Linked DNA regions of Actinokineospora baliensis. The protein of the gene in region 1 interacts with the protein of each later gene in a pairwise test. Links are inferred from orthologs where the notes say so. Each region holds a gene or a part of one and is shown on either strand. Other genes may lie near its edges.

Evidence for each region.
Region 2: the proteins of eno (region 1) and rpe interact in binary tests that used the Escherichia coli proteins (3 or more experiments, as listed by UniProt). The link is inferred for Actinokineospora baliensis from one-to-one orthologs.

The regions. Positions count from the first base shown.
Region 1 is NZ_JAFBCK010000001.1:2,181,904-2,192,177, forward strand. The notes cover bases 2,811-5,659. They hold eno (phosphopyruvate hydratase), read right to left. Parts: upstream 4,954-5,659; coding sequence 3,667-4,953; downstream 2,811-3,666. Other genes in these bases: JOD54_RS10410 (DUF501 domain-containing protein), read right to left, coding at 2,811-3,152; JOD54_RS10415 (FtsB family cell division protein), read right to left, coding at 3,149-3,595; JOD54_RS10425 (tetratricopeptide repeat protein), read left to right, coding at 5,109-5,495; JOD54_RS10430 (hypothetical protein), read left to right, coding at 5,593-5,659. Also shown: JOD54_RS10400 (class I SAM-dependent methyltransferase), read left to right, coding at 16-849; JOD54_RS10405 (lytic transglycosylase domain-containing protein), read left to right, coding at 970-1,791; more of JOD54_RS10410, read right to left, coding at 2,652-2,810; more of JOD54_RS10430, read left to right, coding at 5,660-5,847; JOD54_RS10435 (acyl-CoA dehydrogenase family protein), read right to left, coding at 5,889-7,523; JOD54_RS10440 (lytic transglycosylase domain-containing protein), read left to right, coding at 7,788-9,032; JOD54_RS10445 (Ppx/GppA phosphatase family protein), read left to right, coding at 9,273-10,244. UniProt on the Escherichia coli protein: Catalyzes the reversible conversion of 2-phosphoglycerate (2-PG) into phosphoenolpyruvate (PEP). It is essential for the degradation of carbohydrates via glycolysis.
Region 2 is NZ_JAFBCK010000001.1:6,182,473-6,192,889, forward strand. Bases 1,099-4,090 are described here. They hold rpe (ribulose-phosphate 3-epimerase), read right to left. Parts: upstream 2,933-4,090; coding sequence 2,264-2,932; downstream 1,099-2,263. Other genes in these bases: JOD54_RS27475 (riboflavin synthase), read right to left, coding at 1,099-1,135; ribD (bifunctional diaminohydroxyphosphoribosylaminopyrimidine deaminase/5-amino-6-(5-phosphoribosylamino)uracil reductase RibD), read right to left, coding at 1,149-2,144; JOD54_RS27490 (NAD(P)/FAD-dependent oxidoreductase), read right to left, coding at 2,981-3,901; JOD54_RS27495 (NUDIX hydrolase), read left to right, coding at 3,951-4,090. In the rest of the region: JOD54_RS27470 (bifunctional 3,4-dihydroxy-2-butanone-4-phosphate synthase/GTP cyclohydrolase II), read right to left, coding at 1-524; more of JOD54_RS27475, read right to left, coding at 521-1,098; more of JOD54_RS27495, read left to right, coding at 4,091-4,418; JOD54_RS27500 (peroxidase family protein), read left to right, coding at 4,626-6,272; JOD54_RS27505 (DNA alkylation repair protein), read left to right, coding at 6,328-6,996; JOD54_RS27510 (alpha/beta hydrolase), read right to left, coding at 7,542-9,164; pheT (phenylalanine--tRNA ligase subunit beta), read right to left, coding at 9,402-10,417. UniProt on the Escherichia coli protein: Catalyzes the reversible epimerization of D-ribulose 5-phosphate to D-xylulose 5-phosphate.

The DNA.
Region 1 (10,274 bases):
GGCAGGATGGGGATCATGGGATTCGACAGCGAGACCAGCGCCAGGATCCAGGCCAACGAAGCCAACTGGGACGCCCGCACCCCGATCCACGTCGCGTCGCGGTTCTACGACGTGGCGGGGCGCGACCCCAGGGCGTGGTTCGCCGACTTCGAGTGGGCCGACCTCGGTGATCTGGCAGGCAAGGACCTCGTCCACCTGCAGTGCCACATCGGTGCCGAGACCATCGCGTTCCCGCCTCTCGGCGCGCGCGTGGTCGGCCTGGACATCTCAGCGGCGTCGGTGCGCGCCGCGGCGGAACTGGCCGCTGCCAAGGGAGTCGCGGTCGAGTACGTCAAAGCCGACGTGCACTCGGCCGTGGAAGCCCTTGGCGGGTCCCGCTTCGACGTCGTTTACACGGGCAAGGGCGCCCTGTGCTACGTCCCCGACCTGGACGTCTGGGCCGGACAGGTCGCGGGGCTGCTGCGCCCCGGCGGCCAGGTGTACGTGGTGGAGTTCCACCCGCTGCTCAACGCCCTGAGCCCGGTACCGCCACCGGACGGCAGCGAGGACCTGCTGCTGCGCCACGACTACCTCTCCGGCCGCGGTTCCGTCGAACGGGACGGAACCCGCACGTACACCGACGGTCCGGAGTTGGCTGAGGCCCAGGTCCACTACGAGTGGCAACACGGCATCGGCGACGTCGTCAACGCCCTCGTCGGTGCCGGTCTGCGGATCTCCCTGCTGCGTGAGACCGAGCAGCTCCCCTGGCCCCGATGGTCCACCATGACCACCACCGGCGGCTGGTTCTCCTTGCCGGACGAGGCACCCCGGATCCCGCTGATCTACGCGCTGCGGGCGGTGCGGCCGTAGCGATTCCTTGACGTATCGCCGCCAATTCGGCGGGCATCACCGCTGGTCACGGCTTTGCTCCCGGCTCGGGGGAGCGAGGCAGCGGCCGAGCACCGGTGGGGAACACGTAGCCTGGTTTTCGTGGCCGCCACTCCGACTCCCCAGCCGACCACGTTGTCCATCCCGTTGGAACCGACTCCGGGGCCCCGGCGTGGACGTGGTGTCCGGGTGCTCGGCAGGCTCGCCCTGGTCGTCTTCCTGGTGGCGTTGGCCGCGGGGACCGTCCTGCTGCTCGACGACGGGGATCCGCCGCCGCAGCCGAAGCGGTTCGCGGTGGTGGAGGTGCCGGTGCGGCGGGGGGAGGAGCCGCCGAAGGCGGGACCGGTGCCGGAGCAGGACCTCGACGGCTGGGTCACCCGGTTGTCCGAGGCGACCGACATCCCGCGGCGGACGCTGCTGGCCTACGCCAAGGCCGAGATCGCCACCCGCCAGCGCGTCCCCCGCTGCAACATCACCTGGACCGTGCTCGCTGGCGTCGGCCGCGTCGAGTCCCACCACGGCCGCTACGGCGGCGCCCAGATCAACGACGACGGCACCCTCACCAAGCCCATCATCGGCGTCCCCCTCGACGGTTCCCCCGGCGTCCAGGCCATCCCCGACACCGACGGCGGCACCCTCGACGGCGACCCCCGGTGGGACCGCGCCGTGGGCTCCATGCAGTTCCTGCCCACCACCTGGTCCCGCTGGTCCCTGCGCGCCACCGCCGACGGCACACCCCCCAACCCCCAGAACGTCGACGACTCCGCCCTCACCGCCGCCAACTACCTCTGCGCCAGCGGCGGCGACCTCAGCACCGGCAAGGGTTGGTGGAAAGCGGTCCTCACCTACAACGAGTCCACCCGCTACGCCCAATCCGTCTACAGCGGAGCGGCGGCCTACGCCCGCGAGGCAGGCACGCTGTAGGCGCCGCCGCCTACGCCTTCGGGAACCGGCTGGAGTTGGCGGTTCGCACCCGCGCTGGGTGCATCCGCTGCGCCCAATCGGTCTGCAGCGGAGCGGCGGCTTATGCCCGCGAGGCTGGCGCGCTATAGGCGCCGCCTACGCTCTTTGAGCGGCGCCCGTCGGGGCGAGTAGCGCTTGCGCTTTGCCACCGAAGGCGTAGCCCGGCCACTTGCGCCCCCGGGAACCGGCTGGAGTTGGCGGTTCCCATCCGCGCTGGGTGCATCCGCTGCGCCCAATCGGTCTGCAGCGGAGCGGCGGCTTATGCGCGGGGCTGGCGCGCTCTGAGCGGCGCCGCCCACGCCCTTTGAGCGGCGCCCGTCGGGGCGAGTAGCGCTTGCGCCTTGTCACCGAGGTGCAGCCCGGGCCACTTGCGCCCCGGGAACCGGCTGGAGATGGCGGTTCGCACCCGCGCTGCATGCACCCGCTACACCCAGTCCGTCCACAGCGGAGCGGCGGCTTGCGCCCGCGAGGCGGGCGCGCTTAGAGCGGCGCCGCCTACGCCTGCGGAGCGGCGCAGTTCCCGGCGGGTCACGTCGGGGCGAGTAGCGCTTGCGCCTCGTCACGGAAGGTGCAGCCCGGGCCACTTCCGCCCCGGGAACCGGCTGGAGGCGGCGGTTCGCACCTGCACTGCATCCACCCGCTGCGCCCGGTCGGTCTGTAGCGGAGCGGCGGCCTATGCCCGCGAGGCGGGGCGCCATAGGCGCCGCCGCCTCCTACGCCTGCGGAGCGGCGCAATCGCCACTCGTGCCCCGGGTTGGTGACCGCGGTTCGCACCCGCACTGCGTGCATCCGCTATGCCCTGTCTACAGCGGAGCGGCAGCCTATGCGGGCGGACTCGGCTGAGGAGCGGCGCAGTCGCCGGTGGGCCAGTTGGGGGCCAGCAGCACCAAAGCCTCGTCCCCGAAGGGGTTCACGCCGGGGCCCTTGGCCAGGGAGTGGGCCACCAGGGCGTGCAGGCACTTCACGCGGCCGGGCATTCCGCCTGCTGTCACCTGGGTTCCCAGCGAATCCAGGGCATCCCGCTCGTCCAAATAGGACTGGTGGGCCGCCTGGTACGCCGCCGCCAACGCCGCGTTCTCCGCTAGGCGCTCGGTCATCTCGCGCATGATCCCGGTGGTCTCCAGGGTGGAGATCGCGGCGGCGAGGCGGGAGCACGTCAGGTAGTACAGCGTGGGGAACGGTGTGCCGTCTTCCAGGCGCGGGTTGGTCTGGATGACCGCCGGGTGCCCGGAGGGGCAGCGCGCGGCCACGGACCTGATCGCGCGCGGCGTGCGGCCCAGCTGCTCGGCGATGGTCGCCACGTCTGCGGGGTCGATGGTCACCGGCCGGTCACCGAGTCCCAGAGGTTCTCGTACCAGGACTGCTGCGGCACCGGTTTTCCCTGTTCCCCTGCGGACTGCGCGCCCGCGGGGTCGCTGGGGAGCTCGACCATGTAGGGGGTTTCTCCTGGCATCACGTAGCGCAGTCTCTCGCGGGCCTGGGCGCGGATCTGCTCCGGGTCCGACAGCCGCTCCTTGCGCCGGGTGAGTTCGTCCACTTCGGCGCGCAGCTCCTGCTGCCGCTGTTCGGTGACCTCGATCTCCGAGCGCTGTGACAGGTAGTTGCGCAGCGGCACCGCCACGCTCAGGGCCAGGGCGCAGACGACGGTCGCGACGACGGCTGCCCGGCGGGTGGTGGACAGGCCGAGGATGCCCTTGCGTTTGCGCCGGGCCGGGGACTGCTGTTCCCCGGCAGGCGCCGCGGTGGTCGGGCGCGTGCGCCGCACGCGTGCGGGCCTGCGGGCGACGGGGTCCCGCCGCCCTCGGCCTCGTTCGGTGCCGCGCCCGACCATCGGTGTCAGGACTCCGGGGTGAAGCGCGGGAAGGCGAGGTCACCGGCGTAGCGGGCGGCGTCGCCGAGGGTCTCCTCGATGCGCAGGAGCTGGTTGTACTTGGCGGTGCGCTCGCCGCGGGCGGGGGCACCGGTCTTGATCTGGCCGACGCCGGTGGCCACGGCCAGGTCGGCGATGGTGGTGTCCTCGGTCTCGCCGGAGCGGTGGCTCATCATGCTGCGGTACCCGTAGGAGGTGGCCAGCGTGATGGCGTCCAGGGTCTCCGACAGGGTGCCGATCTGGTTGACCTTCACCAGCAGCGCGTTGGCCGCGCGGCGGGCGATGCCCTCCTCGAGCCGGTCGGGGTTGGTGACGAACAGGTCGTCGCCGACCAGCTGCACGCGCTCGCCGATCTCGGCGGTGAGCCGCACCCAGCCGTCCCAGTCGTCCTCGGACAGCGGGTCCTCGATCGACACCAGCGGGTAGTCGTTGACCAGCTCGGTGTAGTACGCGGTCAGCTGCTCGGCGCTCTTCTTCGCGCCCTCGAAGGTGTAGGCGCCGTCGCTGTGGAACTCGGTGGCCGCCACGTCCAGGGCCAGCGCGATGTCGCGGCCCGCGGTGAAGCCCGCCTTCTCGATGGCGACCAGGATCAGGTCGAGCGCCTCGCGGTTGTTCGTCAGGCTCGGCGCGAACCCGCCCTCGTCGCCCAGGCCGGTGGCCAGGCCCTTGGACTTCAGCACGGACTTGAGCGAGTGGTAGACCTCGGTGCCCCAGCGCAGCGCCTCGCGGAAGCTCTCCGCGCCGATCGGGGCGACCATGAACTCCTGGATGTCCACATCGGTGTCGGCGTGCGCGCCGCCGTTGAGGATGTTGAGCATCGGCACCGGCAGCACGTGCGCGTTGGGCCCGCCGAGGTAGCGGAACAGCTCGAGCCCGCTGGAGTCGGCGGCGGCCTTGGCGACGGCGAGGGACACGCCGAGGATGGCGTTGGCGCCGAGGCGGGACTTGTCCGGGGTGCCGTCGAGGTCGACCAGCTTCTGGTCCACGATCCGCTGGTCGACGGCGTCGATGCCCTGCAGCTCGGGGCCGATCTCGTCGAGCACGGCGGTGACGGCCTTCTCCACGCCCTTGCCGAAGTAGCGGTTGACGTCACCGTCGCGCAGCTCAACGGCCTCGTGCTCGCCGGTGGAGGCGCCCGAGGGCACCGCGGCGCGGGCCAGCGTCCCGTCGTCGAGCGCGACCTCCACCTCGACGGTGGGGTTGCCCCGCGAATCCAGGATCTCGCGCGCGCCGACCTGCTCGATGACAGCCACGTCGTACTCCTCACAGCGTGTCCGACTACTCGGGTCGAGCCTAGCGGTGCCATCCCCCGGTCGGAGTCGAACACGACCGGGGGATGGCTCACATCGTGGGGCGAGATGTTCTGGGGTCGAACAACCGACACCGCCCGCGTAGTGTTGATCTGACTATGACCCAGGAGCCTGCCGAGGTGTTCGCGGCGTTCCGCCACGCGGAGTCACTGGTGGCGCGGCGCAGGCCGTTGGACGCCCTGGTCGCGTTGGCCCCGGTCCTGGCGGCGGAACCGGACGCGCCGAGCGTGCACCTGCTCGCGGGCCGGGCGTACCTGAACTCGGCGCAGTTGCTGCGCGCCGAGGACGCGTTCCGGCGGGTGCTCGAGCTCGACCCGTCCGACCACTACGCGCGCTTCGCCCTCGGCAAGACGCTGCAGCGGCAGAGCAGGCTGACCGAGGCGCAGACCCAGTTGCGGATGGCGGTGGCGATGAACCCGCTGCCGGAGTACCAGGAGGCGCTCGGCGAGGTCAGCGCCCGGATAGCGGTCGAGGGCGGCCGCTAGGCGAGCGGTTTCCGGTCATCACCGGCTGTGCCCGCCCGGTGTCGGCGAAGATGTCCCGGTCCCTGTCCCGATACCGGCCGACGGGAGAATCCGGAGGATGAGCATCCAAGAAGAAGCGCAGCGGTTGAACGGCGTCGCCGACCGCGTCCCGGTCAACGCCACCCAGCAGTTCCTCAGCGAGTTGAGCAACATCGGTGCCGAGGTGTCGTCGATCCTGGGCAGCACCTCCACCGCTGGCAACATCAGCAACCTGCTGCACCAGGCGGAATCGCACGCCGACGCGCTCAACCAGGCGCTGCAACAGGCCCGCCAGGCCATCCAAGAGGCGGCCCAGCACCACCTGACCGGCTGATCCCGCCGCGCCGCCGACCGGCTCGGCTGGTCGGCGGCCAGCTAGGGCGAGGGCGTCACCCTGTCGACCAGTTCGCGCGCGGGGACACCCCGGGGGAGCACCCCCAGCACGCCGGACCGGTCCGCGAGCCGCGCGGCGGTGAAGGCCTCCCCGACCCAGGGCGACAGCCGCAGCAGCAAGCTCGCCTGCAGGCACAACGCGATCAGTTCGGCCACCCGCCTGGCCCGCTGCTGGTCGATCTCGGCGAGTTCGCCCCGCAGCTGGACCACCGCGGCGTCCAGGTGGCGATCCGCCCCCGCGGTGGTGGCGAGTTCGGCCCACAACGCTTCCACGGCCGCCGGTTCCCGCTGTACCGCGCGGAGCACGTCCAGCGCGGTCACGTTCCCGGAGCCTTCCCAGATCGACATCAACGGTGCTTCCCGGTACAGCCGGGGCAGCCCCGACTCTTCGACGTAACCGTTGCCGCCCAAGCACTCCAGCGCTTCGCCCACGACGAGCGGGGCTCGTTTGCAGACGTAGAACTTGGCGGCGGGCAACGCCAGCCGCAGCACCGGGGACGGTGTGTCCACAAGGGACGCGAGCCACATCGACAGCACCGTCGCGCCTTCGGACTCCAGTGCCAGGTCTGCCAGGACGGCGGTCATCGCGGGCTGGTCCCGCAGGAGGGCACCGAAGGCGGACCGGTGGGCGGCGTGGTGGGCGGCCTCGGTCAGCGCGGCGCGGATGTTCGAAGTGGACCCGAGCACGCAGTCGAGCCGGGTCATGGTGACCATCTCGATGATGGTGCGCACCCCGCGGCCCTCGTCGCCGACCCGCCAGCCGGTGGCGCCGGTGTACTCCAGCTCCGCGGACGCGTTGGACTTGTTGCCCAGCTTGTCCTTCAGCCGTTGCAGGCGCAGTGCGTTGCGGGTGCCGTCGGGGAGCACCCGCGGCAGCACGAAGCACGTGAGCCCGCCCGGCGCCTGCGCCAGGGTCAGGAAGAGGTCGTTCATCGGCGCGGAGGTGAACCACTTGTGGCCGACGAGCCGGTAGGTCCCGTCACCGGAAGGTGTTGCTGTGGTTGAGTTCACACGGACGTCGGAGCCGCCCTGCTTCTCGGTCATGGACATGCCCGCGAGCAGTCCGGACTTGATCTCCGGGGCGCGCAGTCCGAAGTCGTAGGTCGGCGCGAGCAGACCCGGTTCGTAGCGCGCGGCGATCTCCGGTTCGTGGCGCAGCGCGGGGATGGCCGCGTACGTCATGGAGATCGGGCAGCCGTGGCCCGCTTCGGCCTGCGACCACAGCGTGAACGCCGCCGCGCGGCGCAGGTGCGCGTGCTCGCCCGCGTCCGCCGCCCACGGCGCGGCGTGTAGTCCATGTGCGACAGCCCGTGACATCAACCAGTGCCAGGACGGGTGGAACTCGACCTCGTCCACCCGGTTGCCGTACCTGTCGTGCGTGTGCAGCACCGGAGGGTGCGCGTTCGCCAACCGTCCGTGTTCGCGGGTTTCCTCAGCTCCGGCTTCCGCCGCGACGGCCGCGAGCGAGTCGAGCACCTCGGGTGATCCGTACGCGCGCACCGCGCTGACCAGTGCCGGGTCACATCCGAGGGGGTTGTGGCGATGCAGTGGGGGCGTCTGGTTGACCACCTCGTGGGTGCGGTCCGGTCGGCGCGCCGGGGGCTCGGTAGCGGTCACTACCCGAGGGTAACTCGATCACCCGGGCAACCGGCGGGCACGCGCGCTACGTCCCCGTCATGGTCAAGAAGGCACACCCGCGTACCCGGGGGTGAACAACGGACGGACGGAAGGGCGGCAGCCGACGACATCTGGACCCTTTTGCCGGGGTTCTGCCTGCCGACGATGACTCTGAGGCTGAGATGAGGCAGGGTAGATGACCGAAGACGCGAGCAGGGGTCTGCGCCAGCAGGCGGGCACACAACCGAGGGGCGGGTTTTCACGGTGAGTTCGAAGACCGGGGGCAGGAAGGTAGGCAAGCACCGGCAGCGGGTCAAGCGCAGACGCGGTGCGGTCGCCGCGGCGGGCGCGCTGCTGTTCGTACCGGTCGTCGCCGCTGGTGAGCCGGTGGACCTGGTCGGTGCGGGCGGCCCGAACGAGGTCGCGATGGCCAAGGGCATCGGCGGCGGGCTGTTCGGCCTGACCGACCCGAGCGAGGTCGGCGCGGACGGGTCGGCACCGGAGAACGCCGAGCTGGGCAAGCAGATCCTCGCGCTCGCTGGCACCCCGGAGCTGCTCAAGTACACGGCCGGTCCCGCGGTGACCTTGCCCGGTGGCCCCAACGGCATCCCGGGCACCATGTTGCAGGCCTACATGCGCGCCGCGCAGACCATGGCCACCACGACCCCCGGCTGCCACCTGGACTGGCCGCTGCTGGCCAGCATCGGCCGCATCGAGTCCAACCACGCGCGCGGCGGTCAGGTCGACGCGAACGGCAAGACCGCGCACCCGATCCTCGGTCCGGTGCTCAACGGCGGCGGCTTCGCGGCGATCAGCGACACCGACGGCGGCCGCTACGACGGCGACGCCAGGTGGGACCGCGCGGTCGGCCCGATGCAGTTCATCCCGTCGACCTGGAAGGGCTACGCCTCCGACGGCAACGGCGACGGCCAGACCGACCCGAACAACATCTACGACGCGACCCTCGGCGCGGGCAAGTACCTGTGCTCCGGCGGGCTGGACATGGCCAACGCGCAGCAGCGCGCCACCGCCGTGTTCCGCTACAACCACTCCGACAGCTACGTCCGCACGGTCCTGATCTGGGCCGACGCGTACGCCAAGGGCGTCACCCCGCTGCCGAGCACGCCGGTCGACCGCGCCGAGCAGATGGCCCTGCCGCCCGCGGTCGAGCCCACCCCCCAGGGCGGGACCCCGCCGGTCGAGGGCGTCACCCCGACGCAGAACCCGAGCACCCCGCCCGCGGGCACGACCACGCCGACCGGGTCCAGCGTCCCCAGCACCACGACGACGACCACGGTCCCCAGCACCACGACGACGGACCCCACGACCACCACCACGACCCCGGTCCCGACCACGACGACCACCACCCCGACGTGCGTCGAGCCCACCACCACGACGACCAGCCCGACCACCACGACCACGACGCCCGCCCCGGACCCCTGCGCGCCGGTCTCCCCGGCCGCGGTCCCCACGGGCGCGGTCGGCTCCTCCATCGAGCCGACGCCGTAGGTCACCCCGGTTGTCCGAACCGCCCCGCTCACCTCCGAGCGGGGCGGTTCTCGTTGAATGGCAAATGGCAAAGTGCGCCACCCCGCGTCAAGTCATTGACAGCCCGTGTCGCGCACTTCCCCGAACCGGTGAATCCAGCCACCCCCGAGCGAATCCGCGTCCCCCGAAAACGCCCGACGAAAGTCTGATCACCCGGGCCCACCACAACGCTTTAAAAATCCGAAGCATAGGCTCGTGGGCATGAGCAGAGTCGCTGCCATCGACTGCGGGACGAACTCGATCCGCCTGCTGGTCGCCGAGGCGAGCACCGGGCACGACGGGGCGACCGCGTTGCGCGACCTGCACCGGGAGATGCGCGTCGTCCGGCTCGGCCAGGGGGTCGACGCCACCGGTCTGCTCGCCGCGGCGGCCATCGCGCGGACCAGGGACGCCCTGGTCGACTACGCGGGGGTGCTGCGGCGCAAGGGGGTCGAGCGGGTGCGGATGGTGGCCACCTCGGCCACCAGGGACGCCGCCAACCGCGACGAGTTCTTCGCCATGACCGCCGACGTGCTCGGTGTCGAGGCCGAGGTCATCAGCGGGGCCGAGGAGGCGGAGCTGTCCTTCCTGGGCGCTGTGGGGGATCTGGAGCCCGAGGACGGCCCCTTCCTGGTGGCCGACGTCGGCGGCGGGTCGACCGAGCTCGTGCTGGGCACCTGGGACGGTCTTGAAGCGCGCTTCGACGGCGCCAAGTCCGTGGACGTCGGCTGCGTGCGGTTGACCGAGCGCGCGCTGACCTCGGACCCGCCGACGGCGGCTGAGGTCGCCGAGGCCGAGGCCATCGCCGATCGGGTGCTCGACGAGGCGTTCGCCCAGGTCCCGGTGGCCAAGGCGCGGACGTGGGTCGGCGTCGCGGGCACCGTGACCACCCTGTCGGCGATCAACCTGGGGCTGGCCGCCTACGACCCCGACCAGATCCACCTGAGCCGGATCCCGTTCGCCGGGATCGAGTCCATCACCACCCGCCTGCTCACCACGGGTCACCGCGAACGCGCCGCCATCGGGGCCATGCACCCCGGCCGGGTGGACGTGATCGGGGGCGGCGCCGTGGTGGTCAGGGCACTGGCCAGGCGCATCGCGCTGGAGACGGAGATCACAAGCCTTCTGGTGAGCGAGCACGACATTCTGGACGGCATCGCGCTCTCCGTCGCCGGGGTCGATGACCAGCGGTGACAAGCGCCAATACATCGCATAGCCGTCGCG
Region 2 (10,417 bases), 4.0 Mb from region 1 along the record:
ATCTCGCCCTCGTCCTTCTGCGACACGATCTCGCAGAGCACGCCCGCAGGCCGCAGCCCGGCCATCCTGGCCAGGTCGATCGCGGCCTCGGTGTGGCCGGGGCGGCGCAGCACGCCGCCCTCCTTGGCGCGCAGCGGCACCACGTGGCCGGGCCGGTTGAAGTCCTTGGGGGTGGTGGTCTCGTCGGCCAGCAGCCGGATCGTGTACGCGCGATCGGCGGCGGAGATGCCGGTGGACACGCCCTCGGCGGCGTCGACGGTGACGGTGTACGCGGTGCCCCGGACGTCCTGGTTGGTGTGGAACATCGGCGGCAGGTCCAGCCGGGCGCAGTCGGCCTCGGTCAGCGGCACGCAGATGTAGCCCGAGGTGTAGCGGACCATGAAGGCCAGCAGCTCGGGGGTGCACTTCTCGGCGGCGAAGATGAGGTCGCCCTCGTTCTCCCTGTCCTCGTCGTCGACCACCACCACGGCCTTGCCGTCGGCGATGTCGGCGATGGCTCGCTCGATGGCGGCGAAATCGCTCACCGGTCCCCCTCCTCGGCGGCCAGGTGTGGCCCGGCCAGCTTTTCCACGTACTTCGCGATCACGTCCACCTCGAGGTTCACCCGGTCCCCCGGTTCGCGAAGACCCAGGGTGGTGGCGCGCAGCGTCTCGGGGATCAGGCTCACGGTGAACCAGTCCGCCCCCACCTCGACGACGGTCAGCGAGACCCCGTCGACGGTGATCGAGCCCTTCTCCACCACGTAGCGGGCCAGGTGGGCGGGCAGGCTGAACCGCACCACGTCCCAGTGCTGCGACGGCGCCCGCGACACCAGCTCCGCTGTGCCGTCCACGTGGCCCTGCACGATGTGCCCGCCGAAGCGCTGCCCCACGGCGGCGGCGCGCTCCAGGTTCACCGCGTCCCCCGCGGCGACCCCGTCGAGGCTGCTGCGGAGCAGGGTCTCGTGCATGACGTCGGCGGTGAACGCGCCCTCGGCGTGCTCGACCACGGTCAGGCAGACCCCGTTGACCGCGATCGAGTCGCCGCGCTTGGCGTCGCTGGTGACCAGCGGCCCGGCGATGGTGACCCGCGCGGCCTCTGCCAACTGCTCCACCGCGACGACCTGGCCGCGTTCCTCGACGATCCCGGTGAACACCGGCGGCTCCTCCTCAGTTCCGGACCGGGACCGCGGAGATCCGCACGTCCGGTCCGCTCATGGTGACCTCTTCGACGGCCAGCCGGTGTGCCTCGGTGATGGTCGACACCCCGGATGCGCCCAACGCCACAGGCCCGCCGCCGAGCAGGGTGGGCGCGAGGTAGACCAGGACCCGGTCGACCAGCCCCGCCCCCACGAACGCGCCTGCCAGCGTCGGCCCGCCTTCGAGCAGGACGTCGACCACCCCGCGCGCGTGCAACTCGGCCAGCACTTCGGCCGGGTCGTGCGTGCGCGCCAGCAGGGTCTCGGCGCTGTCGTCGAGCACCCTGGCCCCCTCGGGCAGGTCGGTGTGTCCCACGACAACCCGCAACGGCTGCCGGGCCTCCGGTGTTCCATCCGCAGCGCGCGCGGTCAAAGTGGGATTGTCGATCATGACCGTTCCGGTTCCGACCACAATGGCGTCCACCCGCCTGCGCAGCTCGTGCACCTCTTCGCGCGATTCCGCCGAACTGATCCACCGACTGGTCCCATCGGCGGCGGCGACCCGTCCGTCGAGGGTCGCGGCGTACTTCCACGTCACGTGCGGTCGACCGTGTGTGACGAAGTGCAACCACGCCCTGAGCGGACCTCTGCTGACCTCGTCGGCGAGCAGCCCGGCTTGGGTCTGGACGCCCGCCTCGCGCAGCGTTGTGGCACCGCCGGACGCGACGGGGTTCGGGTCGGACACCGCGTAGACGACCTTCGCCACTCCGGCCGCGATAAGAGCGTCGGTGCAGGGTGGGGTGCGGCCGTGGTGCGCGCAGGGCTCAAGGGTGACCACCGCGGTCCCACCTCTGGCCCGCTCCCCCGCCGCGCGCAACGCCATCACCTCAGCGTGCGGCCCACCAGGTGGCTGTGTGGCGCCCTCGCCTATAGGCACGCCCGAGGAATCCAGCACGACGCACCCCACGGGCGGGTTGGGACTGGTCGACCCCCGCACCTGCTCGGCCAGCGCCACCGCAGACCGCATCGCCGCGGCCAGGCTGTACTCCACGCCGGACAGTCTCCCAGCTCGGGCCCGCCTCCCGGCAGCGGGTCGACCGGAAGTCGCCGGTCCACAGTGGACTCCAGGGCGGCCGGGCCCGCGGGTCAGGCCGGGACGAAGCGGTGGTTGGCGGAGCGGGCCTGGTCACGCAGCGCGGTGATCGCGCGGGCCGGGTCGGCGGCGCCGTAGACGGCCGAGCCCGCCACGAAGCAGTCGACGCCCGCCTCGGCGGCCAGCTCGACGGTGTCGGCGTTGATGCCGCCGTCGATCTCGACCAGCAGGTTGAGGTGGCCGGTGTCCACCAAGCGGCGCAGCGTGCGGACCTTGTCGAGCACCTCGGCGATGAAGCTCTGGCCGCCGAACCCGGGCTCGACCGACATCACCAGCAGGGTGTCGTACTCGGGCAGGATCTCCAGGTACGGCTCGATCGGGGTGCCCGGCTTGACCGAAAGGCCCGCCTTGGCACCGGCGGCGCGCAGGTCGCGGGCGATGCGGACCGGGTCGGTGGCGGCCTCGACGTGCACGGTGACGTTGTGCGCGCCCGCCTCGGCGTACCCGACCGCCCACCGGTCGGGGTCGGAGATCATCAGGTGGCAGTCCATCGGGATGTCGGTCACCTTGAGCAGCGACTCGACGATCGGCAGGCCCAGCGTCAGGTTCGGCACGAAGTGCGCGTCCATCACGTCCACGTGGACCCAGTCGGCCCCCTCGATGGCGGCGAGCTCGTCGGCGAGCCTGGCGAAGTCCGCAGACAGGATGCTGGGGGCGATCATCGGGGAGGTCGACACGAGTGCCCAGTCTAAGTCAGACCGGTGGGGCGCTCAGACGAGGGCGAGGACGGCGTCCGCGCTCCCCCACGAGTGGCTGACGCCCATGCCGCCGTGCCCGTAGTTGTGCACCACCAGCGCCTCGCCGACCCGTTCGGCTTCTAGCCGCGGCGTGGCCCGCCACGGCCGCAGCCCGACCCGGTGCTCGACCACCCCGGCGTCGGCCAGCCTCGGCTCCACGGCAGAGCAGCGAGCGATGATCCCGGCGGCGACCAGCGCGTCCGGGGTGCGGTCCCACACGTCGGGGCGGGTGATGCCGCCCAGCACGACGTGGTCGCCGTGCGGGAAGAACCCGGCCCACTCGTCGCCGAGGACGGCCTCGATGTAGTACTCGTCGAGCCCGGGGTTCTCGACGACGACGTGCTGGCCCCAGAACGGCCGCACGCCCTCGTCGCCCGCCAGTTCCCTGGCGCCGACGCCGGTGCAGTTGACCACCACGGGCGCCTCGGCCGCGGGTTCGGCCAGCGAGGCGACCCGGCGGATCTCGATCTCGACGTCCAACCGCGCGACCAGGTGGTCGAGGTAGCGGGGCATGTCGACGACGGGCACGGTGGTCTTCATGCCGACGCGCATGCCCGGCCGCAGCTCGTCCGGCTCCAGCATCCGGACCTCGGGCAGCCGGTCCACCCACGGCGGCGGTTCGTCCTGGATGTCGGAGGCCTGGGTGCCACGGCACAGGTGCACACCGGTCGCCGGGTCGGCGGCGAGCCCGGTCAGCTCGGGCTGGGTGGCGTAGGCCCACGCGCGCCCCGGGTCGGTGAAGTCGGGTCCCCACAACGCGGCCGCCACGGCCGAGGTGGTCTCCGCGGGCGGTTCGGCGGCCCACACCCGAACCCGCGCGCCGGAGTCGGCCAGCCGGATGGCGGTGCTGAGCCCGATGACCCCCGCGCCGATGACGATCGCGTCCGCTGCCATGGCCGCACGCTACCCCGCCGCGTCACCCGCTTGGGTAGGTTGACCTCCTGTGAACCGGTCCCTGCGGGTGGCGGCCTACGCCGTGTGCGTCGAGGCGGAGAAGATCCTGCTCGCCAGGTGGGTGGGGCGCACCGAGAAGAAGTGGACGCTGCCCGGCGGCGGGATCGACCACGGCGAGGACCCGCTGGACGCGGTGGTGCGCGAGGTGGCCGAGGAGACCGGGTACGCGGTGCGGGTGGACGCGCTGCTGGGCATCCACTCGGTGCGCCGCCGGTTCGAGCGCACCGGGCTGCGGCGAGCGCTGACCAGGGCGGGCAACGCGACCGACTGGCACGGGCTGCGGGTGGTGTACGCGGCGACGATCACCGGCGGGGAGCTGACCTTCGAACAGGACGGGTCGACCGACATGGCCGCCTGGGTCGACCTGGCCGAGGTGTCCACAGTGGACCGGACGGACCTGGTGGACGTCGCGCTGCAGCTCGCGACGCGCAAACCGCCGACCGGGCACGCGGACTGAACTCCTTTTCCGCATACGTGCGGAAATAAGTCATGCGCGCATTCCTCAGGAGGCGGGGCACCATTTTCCGGTAGCCTGGCCGCGGGGAGGAGTTCGGTACCGGCGCCGGTTCTCTGGGGAGGGAACTCGGTACGGCGCGGTACCCGCTCGCCCCTTTCTCCCGGGGGCCGCCGTGTGGTCCCCCGGCCGGACAGTGGGGGTTCACCAATGGCTCGACGCCATGCCAGAGACAGTTTCCTCATCGTCGGCGAAGGGGTGGTGGAGTCGACCGCGGACGGCACCCCGCTGACCCGCGCGCCGTCCACCGAGGAGGAACTGCGCCGATTCCGCTTCTCCCGCCTCGGCCCGAAGGGCAACCGGACCGACGAGGCGCTGCGCACCGCGCTGGCCACCGCCATCACCGAAGCCGGGGCCGCGCAGCCGGACGGGTCGATCCCGGCCGGTTTCACCTACCTCGGCCAGTTCGTCGACCACGACCTGACCATCGACAGGACCGCGACCCAGCTCGGGTCCGAGGTCACGGTGGACGAGCTGGTGCAGGGCCGCTCGCCCGCGCTGGACCTGGACTCGCTCTACGGCCGCGGCCCGCTCGACCGCCACGACCGGCGCTTCTACGCCGAGGACCAGGTCAAGCTCAAGGTCGGCACCACGTCGGCGACCGACTTCCCCGACGACCGGGTGCGGGTCGACCTGGAGGGCTTCGACCTGCCCCGCAAGGGCGGCACCTCGGGGACCGGGGCCGACCGGCGCGAGCCGCTGATCCCGGACCTGCGCAACGACGAGAACCTGGCCGTCGCGCAGACGCACCTGGCGTTCATCCGGTTCCACAACCGCGTCGTGGACGACCTGGCGCTGTCGGGGATGAACGAGCGCCGGTTGTTCGAGGCCGCGCGCGAACAGGTGGTCAAGCACTACCAGTGGATGTTGCGCACCGATTTCCTGCCGCGCGTGGTCGACCCGGAGATCGTGCACGAGGTGTTCACCGGTGGCCGCCGGTTCTTCGAGGCCAACGGCCACAACCGCACCCGGCGACCGACGATGCCGGTCGAGTTCTCCGTCGCCGCGTACCGCATGGGCCACAGCATGGTGCGCGACGCCTACGAGTGGAACCGCGTGTTCCGCACCGGCGGCCCCGGCCCGCTGGGCACGCTGCCGCTGCTGTTCACCTTCACCGGCGTCAGCGGCAACTTCACCGGCGGCTCGCTGTCCGAGTTGGACGATCCGAACTCCGGCACCGTCGACCGGTTGCCGACCAACTGGATCGCCGATTTCCGCCGCCTGTACGACTTCACCGAGGCGGGCCGTCCCGATCTCGCGGCTCCCGAAGGCGGCGGCAACGCGGCGAAGCGGATCGACACGGTCCTGGTGGACCCGCTTGACCAGCTGCCAGCGGGCACCTTCGGCGGTCGGGGCACCGCGTTCCCCGCCGTCCACCGCAACCTCGCGTTCCGCAACCTGACCCGCGCGAGCATGGTCGAACTCGCCAGCGGCCAACAACTCGCGGCCCTGTTCGGCGTGACACCGCTCACCACCGAGCAGATCGTCGAGGGCGCTGGCGGCGCGTCGCTGAGCGGGCTGTCGCCGGAACAACGGGCAGAAGTGTCGTCGGACACGCCGCTGTGGTTCTACGTGCTGCGCGAGGCCGAGCTCAACAACGGTGTCCTGGGCCAGGTCGGCGGTCGGATCGTGGCGGAGGTCTTCCACCGCGCGATCGAGGCCAGCCGCGCCTCGATCGTCCGGGAACCGTGGTGGCGCCCGGCACTGGGCCCGGACTCGACCACGTTCCGGATGACCGACCTGCTGCTGTTCGCCTTCGAGGGCAAGGCGGACCTGCTCAACCCGCTCGGCGACTGACCCCGCGGCCGGGGTGTCCCGCGTGGGGCACCCCGGCCCCCGGTAACGTGCCACTGTGGACTTGGCCTCCGACATACGCACCCGCCTCGCCTCGGCGGGCGACCCCGGCCGGGCACCGGACATGCAGCGCTACATGAAGTCCGACATGCCCTTCCGCGGCGTCCCCAAACCCGCCAGGGACGCCCTGGTCCGCCAACTCCCCGCCCTCCACACCAGAGCCGAGTGGCTCGACGTCATCCGCCGCCTCTGGCGAGAAGCCACCCACCGCGAAGAACGCTACGTCGCCCTGGACCTGCTGCGCCGGTACCCGCGCTGGCAGGAACTCGACCTCTTGCCCCTGTACGAGGAATTCGTCGTCACCGGCGCCTGGTGGGACTATGTGGACGAACTCGCCAGCCGCCACATCGGGTCGCTGCTCATGGCCCAGCGGGACGCGGTCACCCCGGTGATGCGCGAGTGGGCGGTGTCCGAGGACCGCTGGAAACGGCGGGTAGCGGTGATCTGCCAATTGGGGGCGAAGGGGGAAACCGACCTGGCCCTGCTGGCGTTCGCGGTGGAAGCGAACGAGGCGGACGGGGACTTCTTCTTGCGCAAGGGGATCGGGTGGGCGCTGCGGCAGTACGCGCGGGTGGACGCTGACTGGGTACGGGGGTTTGTTGAGGCACATCCTGGCCTGTCGGGGTTGTCGCGGCGGGAGGCGTTGAAGCACATCTTGACCGGGTGAGGGCGGGTCTCTTGTTTCGGCTTCGCCGTCGGATCATCGGCTCGTCGCTTCGCGACCTTGCATGCCGATCCGCGATTTAAGTGCGGGCTCGATGTGGTGGACCTGTTTTGCGTGGGGCCCCTACGACAGCCGTGGCAGGACCGCAAAGCAGGGGCCGAAAAGCATGGCCCTGCAGCGAGGCAAGGCTACGACTATCGTCCCCCCACACAAAACAGGTCCACCCCATCGAGCATCTGGCACCAGCGTGTTCCGAGTGTCCAGTGGTCGGGCTGGCGGGGTTGGCTCGGTGGGCGGGGTTGGCGGGGTTGGCTCGGTGGGCTGGGTTTGGATGGGCTGACTCGGTGGCTTGGGTTTGGGTGGCGGGGCTGACTCGGTGGCTTGGGTTTGGGTGGCGGGGCTGACTCGGGGGGGCTGGGTTGGGTGGGTCAGCTCGGTGGGTTGTTCTGGCACCGGCGGCTTCTGAGGTTTGTCACTGGCTCCTGAAAAGCCTTGAGGGCGGCCGCGAGGTTGTCGCGGTCGCCCTCAAGGGGGGTGGGGCTATTCGGTTAGTGGCGGACGCCGAGGATGAGCTTTTGGAGGTCGGCTCGGGTGATGTCGGCGGGGGCCAGGGTGGCCTTGCGCTGGGCGGCGGCAGCGGGGACCGGCTGCGGGAGCGGGTCGCACTGGGCGTCGGAGCGCTTGCCGGGCTTGCGGGCGGGGAGCTTGCCCGAGGTCAGGTAGTCGGCGATCTTGTCGTCCACGCAGGGGATCCCGTTGAGGGAGCCGGAGTGGGTGGTGCCGCCGACGCCCTCGATGAGGGCGGACTTGGGGAAGCGGTTGCGGACCTCGAGGCTGCCCTCGTAGGGGGTGGCCGCGTCGAGGGTTTCGCTCAGCAGCAGGATCGGCGGGGCCTTGGAGCCGTCGACCTCGACCGGCTTGCCGACCTTGCCGCCCCAGTACAGGCAGGGGGCGTTGAACCAGGCGTTGCCCCAGGTCTCGAACGGGGCGCGGATGTGGGTGATCCAGTTGTCGATCTGCCACCTGGTCCACGAGGTGGGCCACTGGACGTCGGTGCACTGGGTGGCCAGGTACATCGCGAAGCCGTTGTCGGTGCCGGGGCCCTGGCCGTTGGAGGCGTCGTAGAGATCCTTGAGGCCGGAGTAGTCGCCGTCGTTGACCCACGCCGAGAACGCGTTGGCCACGTCCTCCCAGCCGAACACGTAGTACCCGGCCTGCAGGAAGATGTCGGTCCACTCGTCGGGGCCGATGATGCCGCCAGCGGGCTTGGCGATGAACTTGAGCTGCTCGCCGTAGAACTTCGCCTCGACCTGGCGACCCGTCTTGCCCAGGTGGTAGACCGAGTCGTTCTTGGCGATCCAGTCGAAGTAGATCTTGATGTTGCGGTCGAAGGCGACGTCCTGGTCCAGGTTGGCCTGATACCACACCTTGCGGGGGTCGACGTTGCCGTCGAGGACCATCCGGCGGACGCGCTCGGGGTAGAGCGTGGCGTACACCTGGCCCAGGTAGGTGCCGTAGGAGAAGCCGTAGTAGTTGATCTTCTCCTGCTTGAGCGCCTTGCGCAGCACGTCGATGTCGTTGACCGTGTCGGTGGTCTTGACGTTGTCGAGCAGGTCGCCACCCGCGGTGTCGCAGGCCTTGGCGTAGTTCTTGGACCTGGTCAGCCAGGTCTGCTCCAGCTTGCTGGTGGCGGGCACGTAGAACGGCCGGTTGTAGGCGAAGTAGGTGCCGTCGCAGGCCAGCGCGGGCTGGCTGGAGCCGACGCCGCGCGGGTCGAAGCCGATCCAGTCGTAGAACTCGCCCGCGCCGTTGGGCACGAACTCGCCGAGCACCGACAGGGTCAGGCCGGAGCCGCCGGGACCACCGGGGTTGGTGATCATGACGCCCTGGTACTGCTCGGCTGGCGCCTTCGCCGCGATCCGCGACACCGCCAGCTTGATCTTGGTGCCGGACGGCTTGGCGTAGTCGAGCGGTACCTCCAGGAAACCGCACTGCGCGCCGCGCCTGGCCAGGCCGGGGCTGGCGCAGGTGCCCCACGCGATCGGCGCGGGGTCGTAGTTCACCTGGTTGGGCGCGGGCTTGGCCTGCGGGGCCGCGGAGACAACCGGCGCGAGCACCGCACCGCCCACCACGAAGCCCGCCGCGGCGAGTGCCGCCACGATTTTCTTCACATTGCCCCATTTCGTCATGCTTCGTCCGCACCCGGGTTGTGGTTCGCGGACCGCCCGATGCTGCCCCAGCGGCGTCCGGTTGGGAATAGCGGACCACCGATTTTTGCTAACGCGAAAGCATTGTCGATCAACAATACCGGGCGATGCGGGAAAACCGGACGCTCCACATCGGACCACCCAGGAAACGGCGGTGGGGGCGGACCGGGAAGGTCCGCCCCCACCACCGGGTGCGATCGATCAGCCGCGCAGCGCGGCGCCGTGCTTGGCCGCGGCCGCCGCCACCGCGGCGTCGCGGGCGGCGGTGGCCTCCTCCACGGTCAGCGTGCGGTCCTGCGCGCGGAAGCGCAGCGAGTACGCCAGCGACCGCTTGCCCTCGCCGACCTGGGTGCCGCTGAACACGTCGAACAGGCCCAGCTCCTCCAGCAGCTCGCCGCCACCGCCGCGCAGCGTCTCGGTGAGCTCGGCCGCGGGCACCTCGTCGTCGACGACCAGGGCGACGTCGAGCAGCACCGGCGGGTACGGCGACACGACCGGGACGACCTTGCGCTCGCGCAGCGGCAGCAGGTCGAGGTCGAGTTCCATCGCGCAGGTCCGCTTGGGCAGCCCGAGCGCCTCGACGACGTTCGGGTGCAGCTCACCGGCGTGCCCGACGGGGAACCCGCCGACGCTCAGCCGCGCGCACCGGCCGGGGTGCCACGGCGCCAGGACGTCGGCGCTGACGGTCAGCTCGACCCTGGCGACCTGGGCGACCACCTGGGCCGCCTGCACCGCGTCGGCCCACGACGCCTGCTCGCCCGCGCCCCACCAGCCCGCGCGCTGGCGGTTCCCGGCCAGCACCACGGCCACGTGGGTCGGCTGCGCGGGCAGCGCGGCCGACAGCTGCGCGAACTGCTCGTCAGTCGGTCGACCGGTGACCGGCACCTCCGGCACCTCGGCGGCGTCCGCGCGCGGCAGCACGACCTGTCCGATGTGGAACAACGAGACGTCGCGCGCGCCACGGGAGACGTTGCGCGCCAAGGTGTCCAGCAGACCGGGCAGCAGCGTGGTGGCCAGCTGGTCGCGGTCGGACTCCAGGGGGTTGCGCACCGGCACCGTGCGGCGGCGGACGTCGTCGGCGGCGAGGCCGAGCGCGTCCCACACCGTCGGCGCGACGAACGGGAACGGCAGCACCTCGACGTGGCCCTGCTCGGCCAGCGCCCGCGAGACGTGCCTGCGGCGGCGCTGGGCCGGGCTCAGCCCGCGCCCGGGAGGGG